One region of the Bifidobacterium sp. ESL0820 genome, then DNA from elsewhere that is predicted to be linked to it. Evidence: riboswitches for the same ligand, from Rfam matches in the RefSeq annotation. Region 1 holds a riboswitch; the other holds the start of a gene.
The links. Region 1 has a riboswitch for guanidine ahead of ACUIAH_RS00630 (ACT domain-containing protein). Riboswitches for the same ligand answer to the same signal wherever they lie in the genome.
Positions count from the first base shown of each region.

Region 2: it holds a riboswitch for guanidine, as region 1 does, so the genes downstream of both, ACUIAH_RS03705 (DMT family transporter) here and ACUIAH_RS00630 (ACT domain-containing protein) in region 1, are expected to answer to the same signal.

Region 1 covers NZ_CP199594.1:143,111-148,073, reverse strand. Annotated here, with positions in the region: partial or broken gene ACUIAH_RS00645 (carboxymuconolactone decarboxylase family protein) at 192-517, shown strand; gene ACUIAH_RS00640 (NAD(P)H-dependent oxidoreductase) at 531-1,085, shown strand; gene ACUIAH_RS00635 (aldo/keto reductase) at 1,207-2,058, opposite strand; guanidine-III (ykkC-III) riboswitch at 2,205-2,262, shown strand; gene ACUIAH_RS00630 (ACT domain-containing protein) at 2,302-2,940, shown strand; gene ACUIAH_RS00625 (hypothetical protein) at 3,240-4,112, shown strand; gene ACUIAH_RS00620 (NAD(P) transhydrogenase subunit alpha) at 4,669-4,963, shown strand, end outside.
Region 2 covers NZ_CP199594.1:876,724-881,686, reverse strand. Annotated here, with positions in the region: gene murC (UDP-N-acetylmuramate--L-alanine ligase) at 1-522, shown strand, start outside; gene ACUIAH_RS03715 (cell division protein FtsQ/DivIB) at 519-1,784, shown strand; gene dtd (D-aminoacyl-tRNA deacylase) at 1,777-2,277, opposite strand; gene ACUIAH_RS03705 (DMT family transporter) at 2,441-2,758, opposite strand; guanidine-III (ykkC-III) riboswitch at 2,767-2,830, opposite strand; gene ACUIAH_RS03700 (hypothetical protein) at 3,052-4,659, opposite strand.

The DNA of each region.
Region 1 (4,963 bases):
CTGCCAGAGTCAAGAAGAAACCAATCGGATGAAAGCTCGGCAACGCACCCATGCAAAAAACGAATACCAACATATAAGCAAATGGCATTATACATACCGTTTCGAGGGCCATAAACTATTGCCGTTCACATCCAAGACGGCAGCGAACCTGTGTCTTGGGAGATCATACAGTCAGCGAGGAAGGGAACGTCATGGCCACAAAACAAACAGCAGGAAGAGAGCAGTTGGGCGAATTCGCGCCTCAGTTCGCCGCTCTGAATGACGATGTTCTATTCGGTGAAGTCTGGGCTGATGAACAAGCACTGTCCGCGCACGACAGAAGCATGATCACCATAGCCGCATTGATTACCATGGGCAGCACAGAACAGCTCGACGCTCATCTGAACATGGGAAAAAGAACGGCATCACCAAGGACGAGATAGCAGCGGAAATTACCCATCTGGTCTTCTACGCAGGCTGGCCGAAGGCCTGGTCGGCTTTCAACCGCGCCAAGCAAATCTGGCAAAATGATGACTGAAGGAGAATAAGGCATGAAGCAAAACGCCAAGACTGCAGTCCTGGTCTTCCACCCCCATATGGAAGCCTCACGGATCAACGCCCGCCTGATGCAGGAAGCCACGGGGCATGAGGATGAGGGCATCCTGGTCCGGGATGAATATGCTGCCTTGCGCTCAAATCAGATCGACATCCCTAGTGAGCAAGCATTCGTCAAAGGCTGTGACCGTCTGGTATGGCAGTTTCCCATGTATTGGTACAGCTGCCCTCCGCTGCTCAAGGAGTGGGAAGACCTGGTGCTTACCTACGGATGGGCCTACGGTACCCACGGCGATGCCCTGAAAGGCAAGGAACTCATGCTCGCCGTCTCGGTCGGCTCTGCCGGAGAGAACTATCACCATGAGGGCGAATTCGGCTATACGGTGGACGAGCTCCTGGCTCCGTTCAAAGCTACCAGCAATCTCATTGGAACCGTCTATCGGAAGCCCTTTATTCTGACCGGCGTTAGCTCAGGTATGAGCGATCAGAGCCTGGAAAAGGCGGCCAAAGATTACTTGAGCTGTCTGCAAGGCGACTGGCCGGCACAATAAGCCAGTCGAGGCGCAGGCGCATGAAGAGCCTCAGCAAGAATCCCTAATATCAAGACGAGGGCATCCACACAGGAATCTTAAAGTGCGGGCGCCCTCATTTTATCAGCTCAGCGGACCTCAGTCACTGTGTATAAGATAACCCATGCAGACGTGTGGTCTCCTCAGGCGTATCCACATTAAGAAATAGGCGACCTCCTGTATCCATGGCTCTGATGTCATGCATATCGTCATCATCAAGACTGAAATCTGCAATATTGTGGTTCTCGCGAATCCGTTCCTCATGCGCGGATTTCGGGATGGCGCATATCCCCTGCTGGGTCAGCCAGCGCAATACTATCTGGGCCGATGTCTTGCCGTAGCGCTGGCCGATAAGCATGAGGACAGGATTGTCGAAAATTCCCCGACGACCTTTAGCCAGAGGCGCCCAGGCCATGGGTGCAACCCCCTGCTCGTCCATGACCTTTCGAAGTGCGATCTGCTGAGTGAAGGGATGCAGCTCAATCTGATTGACCATAGGCGCGATTCTGCTGGAAAGGATCAAATCAATTAGCCGGTCAGGCAGGAAATTGCAGACTCCGATGGCACGAACGCGGCCTTGGCCATACAGGTCTTCCATAGCTCTCCACGACCCCTGATAATCGCCATAAGGCATATGGATAAGGTACAGATCCAGGTAGTCCGTCTGCAGGTTGATCAGCGTCTTTTCAAAGGACTGCATCGTCCCCTCGTAACCACTTTGCTGAATCCAGACCTTTGAGGAAAGGCTCACTTCCTCTCGAGGAATAGCAGATTCCCTCAGCGCATCTCCCACTGCTCTCTCGTTGCCATAGAAGGCAGCTGTATCGATAAGGCGGTAGTCCCAATCGAGGGCCGATGCCACACCACGTCTGCATTCATCCAGATCACCTATCTGGTAGACTCCAAATCCCAATATGGGAAGCTCGAAGCCATTGCTCAGCTGCAGTTTTTCCATGCGCTATCGTCTCCTTGGTGATGCCCTCCTGCAATCTAACAAAGCATAGGAAGACAGTATTGCCTATCACTTTTGGCTATATATTCATCCTCTGCTTATGGGGATGCACACCGGACTTTCGACCCCTGCCAGTAATGCTACAGTATCTTTCGGAAGCATTCCTTCCCCGGACGAGACGCGCCGTACCCGGATCGACGACGCTCAACAGGTCACTCGTGGAAGGATGTGGTTGGTTTGTTCCTAATGACTCAGCTTATTGGATTTCTGCTGCTCCTCATGGCCTTTGCTTCGATGATGCTGCTAGGCCTGCCCAGCGGCAGCCGGGTCAACCTTGTTTTGAACCTTATCGGCGCATGTTTGCTGGCCGTCGATGCTCTGGCTAACCGGAGGTGGGCCTTTTTTGCCCTTGAATGCGTATGGGCCCTAGTTGCGCTATACGCCATCATCAGATCATATTTAAAAAGCGATTCATTCACGACCAAGAATTGCAGCTCAGCGACAAGGCAAGGGCAGGGTATCTGCATCCAACCCATAGAAGCGGAACTGACTGTCTGCAAAGTTGCTGATTATACAGAGATTGATCTGAACTCACCTTTTGTCTTTACAGGACGAACCGACCAAGAAGCTTCATTAGTCTGTCCAACCGAGATTGTTCCCAGCCGGACCCTGGAACGCAGCGACGGCTGGCGGGCCTTCCGCATCCAAGGCATTCTCGACTTTTCACTCATCGGCATCCTGGCGCCCATCGCCACCATTCTGGCAAACAAGGGCATAGGCATTTTCGCCGTCTCGACCTACAACACGGACTATGTCCTTACCAAGGCCGAGGACTTCCCTGCCGCCCTGGATGCCCTCGACAAGTCAGGATATACAATCATCTGATTGACCCACAACAACATTAATCATGACCGCCGATGCTGCCCATGCATAAACAAACACCCTTCGTCGTTGAATATGTTGCAACGAATCCTGCGCTTGTGCCGGCCCTGCCTCTCGTCTAACTCTATGTGCTTCACCTGCACTTGGTCAATATCGAAATGATGCCGACCTAGTGCCAGTCAATGCCGCTTTTACGAGAAAATGACACATAAACTGGCATCAACAGAGGTTGCTTCCTGAAAATAGGCAGGCTGCCAGATGACCTGCCACAAGTGACGGGAAGTACAAGCCTGGAGGATCAGATGAGCAACAATCGAAACGAACGTGCGAATAAGAACCAAGGCAGGCATGAGGGCAACTCCTCGCGGAGCGACGACACACGTGAAGATTCCCAACAAACAACCATGAACGACAAGAACCACATGCCAAAACCAGTGGAAACTGCGAACGCCAGAAAAGAAAATCAAGCAGCAAATGCATCCAAGCCGAAGCCCGCACCAGAACAAACAGGCGAGAAGGAAGGCAGGGACTCATCCAGCAAGGACACTGATCATGCCAGACCTGAAGCACGAAATAAACAGGAACAAGCCGGCCACGTAGACAGAGAGCATGATGGCCCCTCTCATGACGACAAGCCGAGTCAACCCAATAAGTCTGCCGCAAAGGATGCGCCCGTACCTGTCGACAAGCCATCTCAACCAACTAGGGAAAGTAGACCAGCAAAACCGCCCAAGGCCAAAAACCATGACTCCTTCTATCTGGGCCTGGCCTCAGCAGTCCTAGTCGCAGCTCTAGGCCTCAGCCTGAGCACCATGCCGATCTTCTTCTCCCTGCCTCTTGCCGCAGTCTTATTCGGAATCGGTATCTGGCTCCTCTCCTATGCCAGCTTCAAGTCTCCCGGCAAGCCGGAGGGAGAGGGAACGGAGACGGACAGGCATACCAGGACGGTAGTCGTGGCGACGGTCCTTCTGGTGCTGCAGACCTTCATCATGGATGTCTTCATCTTCACCCGAATGGGAACAGTCGGCAAACACCAGAACGCCATCGTCATTGCCTGGATCATCGCCAGCATGATCGAGACCCTGGCTGCCTTCGCCCTTATCTACCATCACAATCCCCTGCAGTCCAAGCCCAAGGATTCCGCGGCAAACGACAAGCATGAGGGAAGGGAATAAGGCGCCACAGCGCACATCAATCAGAGATGACACACAAGTCCAGAAAGGCGGACTGGCCGTCAATGTGAGACCGCCTCAGCAGACGAACAAATCAGCTCACCAAATCGTTCTGTCGCCAAGGTCTTGTGCTCATTGATGTTTTGCATCTTATGGTGCCGCGTATCATTCTTGAAGACGCGCGGCACCCTAGCATGATCAACCCACATGCCGTAGCTGGTCATAGCTGGAAACTGTCGGATGGACAGGGCTGCGATGCCATGTGCTATGCCGACCGGCTCCCAAAAAATTCGGTAACAAAACCGTGAGCCCATTTTTCGGACGTTACAACTCTTCAGACATTGTATAGGTTGCGCGGGTGCAACTATGTGGGCACAGCTTCATGCTCCATCTATTTCTCGTCCACATTCGGAAAATACCTTGAGCTCGGTCCCTTCTCGACTGATACTTATAAAGCGCAAGCACATACAGGCTGCACTAACCTCCCAACAGCAAGGTACAGCAACTAGAATCATTGGTGCAATTGCTCACACACAGTTGTGTTTGAAAAAGGAAAGACATGAGTGGACCAGAACAATCTCCAGTAACCTTCGGGGTCCTCAAAGAGACAAACGAGGAAGAGTCTCGTGTGGCCCTAACGCCAGACATCGTGACCCGACTGACCAGACAAGGCATTGCTTGCCTATTGGAGTCCGGGGCCGGAGCTCGAGCCGGCTTCCGGGATGAGAACTACCAGCGGACGGGAGCCACAGTCACCGACAGGGATACCGTCCTATCCAAATCAGAAGTCCTGGGTTTCGTCAACAGACCGGATAGCTCCTTGCTGAAGAGGATTCCAGCCGGAACATGGATCA
Region 2 (4,963 bases), 730 kb from region 1:
GCCGCCGACTTCCGTGGGGCCTCTCGACGCTTCGAGGTCCGAGGAATCCAGCATGGGGTCACTGTAGTGGACGATTACGCCCATCATCCTACGGAAATCGCTGCTCTGCTGACCGCCGCCAGACGGCGTTATCCGGGGCGGACCATCAGGGTGCTCTTCCAGCCCCACCTGTATTCGCGCACGGCCATCTTCGCCGACCGGTTCGCAGATGCTTTGTCTCTGGCTGACGACGTGACTGTCACCGACATCTTTCCCGCCCGTGAGCTGGCCAGCGATTTTCCGGGCGTGGATGCCGGGACCATCCCTGCCGCCGCTCGCAAGGCATCGAACCATGAGTCCCGGGATTCCAGGAAGAGGTCGACCGGAGCTGTCTTCCGGGCCTGCCCGGACATGCATCAGGCAGCTCTGGATCTGGCCGAGCGGGCAGAGCCGGGGGATGTGATCCTGACTGTGGGCGCCGGCGATGTCACCGCCATGGGACCGGTCATTCTTGACAAGCTTGCTGAACGGGACGAACAGTGAAGACCGGCAAGGGTCGCAGCGCCTCCGGCGGAGCCTCTTCTAGAAGCAGGGCCGTTCGGGCTGCCAAGGCCGCACGGACAGCCCGGTCTGGGCGCACCGCCAAGCCTTTGGGAGAGGAATCGCAGACCGGTAGAACCGCAAGATCAGGCAGGTCGACTGTTTCCGATGCTGCTGAACTGGCAGGTCGCCGGTCCAAGGCTGAAAAGACAGGCGTCAGGGGCAGGCGTCTCAAGCGGTCCAAGCGTCTCAAGGGTCGTCCCAATCGTGCCAAGAATGCAGGCGGCTCCAGGACACGTAGCCCAAGGTCGGCCTCTTCATCCTCCCGCTCTCTGGTAAAGAGCAGCAGCGCCTCAGCCTCCAAGTCTGTGACATCCAAGTCTGCAGAATCTCGTTCGACGAGTTCGGCCGGCGGATTCGTCGATGCCCGGACCATACCGCCGGACCGACCCGTCTCAGGCAGGATTGGCACCGACCAGGAGGATCAGGGGCTGGGGATCTTCGTACGGCCCAAGGTTCTGGACTTTCAGGCCCGGGTGCGCGAGAAGAAGAAGGTCAGTCGCAGGCTGGTCCTGATCCGGACAGGTGTCGTTCTACTGGTCATGGCTCTGATTGCAGGACTGTCATGGCTGCTTTTTCTCTCGCCGGTCTTCCGCCTGCAGACCAAAAAGATCGATGTCAGCGGCGGCAATGCCTGGGTGTCCAACGATCGGGTGGCCTCAATCGTGGCTCATCAGGGGGATCGCTCGCTGCTGCTGATTTCCACTAATGGAGTCGAGCAGGAGATCAGCGGCATGGCCGGGGTGACCGATGCCAAGGTCCGCAAGAGTTTTCCGCACGGTCTGGAGGTGACCTTCGATGCCCAGGAGCCCACTGCGGTCTTCAAGGATGCACAGGACAGACTGACGGCCGTAGACAGACAGGGAAGGGTGCTCAATACTGTGTCCAAGCCGGTGAAGGGAGTGCCGGTCATCCAGGTGTCCACCGTCAATCGTGCCCAGCAGGATCAGGCGGTCAGGCAGACCCTGCGGATACTGTCAACCATGCCCGAGGCCATGCGTCATTCGGTGACCAAGGTGACTGCGGAAACCCAGGACTCCATCACCACCGAGCTGGACCAGGGCAAACATGTCATCATCTGGGGCGACGGCTCCGACCTGAAGCTCAAGCAGGCCGTGGTCGACAAGATCATCAATGATCCTTCCAAGATCGGCGACAAGCATCAGCTTGATGTGTCGGCGCCCCTGCGGCCCATCGTCAAATAGCCACTGTGGAAGCTGCCGGCTTCATTAGTTTGTCGGTGTCCAGTAGGATGGTCACCGGTCCGTCGTTGACCAGATCCACTCGCATGTGGGCGCCGAATTGTCCGGCGGCAACAGGGACACCGGTCGCGGCCAGTGCCCGGTTCAGGTCCTGCCAGACGTTTTGGGCATGTCGGGGCTCTCCCGCAGCCATGAAACTGGGGCGATTGCCACGATGCAGATCCGCATAGAGGGTGAACTGGGAAATGGAAAGGATGGAGCCGCCGCAGTCCAGGACCGACCGGTTCATTCGTCCTTCCTCGTCGGCAAAGATGCGCATCCGGGTCAGCTTGCGGACGGTATAGTCCACTTGGGCATCGCCGTCGCAATCTTGGACGGCCACCAGGAGCAAGAGGCCTTTTCCGATGCTCTGTGGATGGAAATCAGAATCCGGCTGTCCCTGCTCGTCGACCACATCGACCCGGGCATGGCTGACCCGCTGTATGACGATTCTCATGGTTCCAGTCTAAATACTTCAGGCGTTGTTGTAGTGCCGCACGGAAAAGCTGAACCGGTACCTGGTGAGAGTCAGGCTGGAGACCCGTTTGAAGATCGGTGGGCAGCTTCAGGTCGAAGCCCACTATGCCTGTGTTACTTAGGTAATATGACGGGCACCGCTCTCAATTGACGATCTTGAGTCCGACCACGCAAGCGACCAGGCCGATGATGAGCAGAATGCGTGCCAGCGAAACAGGTTCCGATCCCGTAGCCATGGCGTATAGGACAGTCAGGGCAGCTCCGATGCCGACCCAGACCACATAGGCCGTGCTGGTAGGGATGGTGCGCATGGCCAAGGCCAGACCCGCCATGCTCAGAATCAATCCCACAATGAAAACAATGTCAGGAACGATTTTGGTAAAGCCCTGAGATTTGCCTAGTGCGGTGGCCCAGACCGATTCACAGATGCCGGCGAGTATGAGTACAATCCACGATGACATGGCTCCCTTTCGGCAAGTCTTGTCGCTGTCCGGGTACTTGACCATCGTCCGGGAACCTGAATCAGATTCTGCGCATCAGACTAGCATGGGTTGAATCGTAAGAGGTTGAGTCAGATATTCTCATGGCGGTTCAAAGGTAGTAAATGATCAATGCTGATTCAGTTCGTCAGAGATCCTGCTCATTTGGGATTACATTGCTGTATGTACACGAGGAAGGGGAAACGCTGCAACCTAGGTGATCTGGGCGATTAAAGCTGTCAAAAGCACACATGGCTACATCGCATGTCTTGGCTTCACCGCCTCACTAGCGTCAGTATCAGTTGCCACCTTCCTTTGAAGCTGGAAAAACTATGAGTGATGACTTTTTGTAGTCTTTCCTCGTTATCAGCCTCTGAGCTTATAGATGTTGATAAGTACTGACGATCATCGAAGATAGCAGCTAAATAGATTTTGCAGTCCTCCTGGTCGCAACAATTGAACTCTTGATCATTGGTGTCGATTTTATTTATCAGGCTTGCGATAGTGCGTTGACGTTTTGTTGCATCAGGACTTATATCGTTTTTCTGTTTGAGGTTATCAGATTCTAGGGTTTTCTGAAGTTCCTGAGTTGATAAAGAAAGCAAGGGAACTTGATTTGTGGTGCGGAAAGCGGGATGACATATTTCTGCCCATTCTTCTTTTTCGGCGGGTATTATGACGGTATGCATCAAATACTCGCGATGAGTATCGACGGATAATTCAGAGCTCAAGTATGATGCCGCAATTTTTGTGAATGCTTCGTAGTGAATCTGTTCAATATTACGCTGGTCATCTTTTATCAAATTGCAAACCCACGATTTATGAATAGGAGCTAAAAACCAATTCCAGCAGGGTAGCAGATAGATGACGCCGATCGGTATCGGCGCCAAAAGAGTATCTAAGTACATAGGCACAGTTGTTGGATTCAATACACTGACAATGGCAAAGGCAAATATCGATATGAGCCAGGAAGACAATACTGTAAAGACTCGATATATCCATTTACAAGTCATGCGAACCTTGTAGTATTTTAAATTCTTTCTACTTGGGTGACCACCAGCGCCGATGTCTAGCATAAACAGAGGATCAAACAAGCAAGGAACCAGTCCAGAAACAGCAGTTATAATAAACGTCTTTATGGAGGATACTGGGTGATTGTTCATTCTGGCGAATAGCGCTGCTATTTCGTATGTTATAAAAGCAGCAAGAGTAGTCATGAGTATCAATCCGCAAGTAATACGAAGAAAAGCATCGGCTCTCGGGTGTCTTTTGACCAATGATCCCTTTGCTAATGACTGATATTCATTGAGGTGATCTGATCTCAGCATTTCGTTTTCCTGTATCATGCGAAACGAAAAGACCTGTTTTACGCCATAGCTAAGAGCAAAGGCTGCGATATTGAGGCTGACGATTATCAATAACAGGCTCAGACCAAAATCGTTCTGCTGCAACATATCAGGGGATATGTAGCCTGTGAAAATGCTAATAGCACATGACAGGAAACAGACGAATACATTGAATGCTCTCGCTTTGCTGGATGATTCAGGAGTTTTTGTTTCCAAAAAAGCTGTGACAATGATGACGCTTATGATTAATGCCCACAATGCCAGCAGCATATTTGCAGAGTCTTTATAAGGATTGTTAAGTACAAAATTGCGGAGGAAGGTATTTTGCTTATACCGATTTCGCTCTGCTTTATTTTCAATTAAGTTATATTCCGCTAACCTGAGGCCGATTCCTGATGCTAAAAGCGGAAAAGAGTATGCTGTCGCCGCAAAGAATTGCCTTACATTTTCAGCGTGCCAGCTTTCTGCTGGATGGAATATTGGAGCAATATTCGAATGATCTCTTGCAGTGGACATAATTGAAACCCGCTCTATCATCGTCTCTCATTGTGACCTAATATAGTTAAATATAAATACGATTAAAGGACATGTAGTTTGCATGCTGTCCTGGTTGCGGATCGAGAAACAAGATGACCATCGAACTGGCCGTTGCATTGGAATTGTTTGTTAGCTGAGTCTCTCCAGTTAAAGGGCTTCATTCTAATGCTGTGACGCCTAGACGATGTAAGGCATACGCTCACAATGAGTTCGGTGTCATAAGGTTGAACCAGGGTTGATTCAGGGTCGTTTCAGGGGTTTGCCGGATGTTGTCTTTCGCGTCGGTCGGCTATTTATATAAACA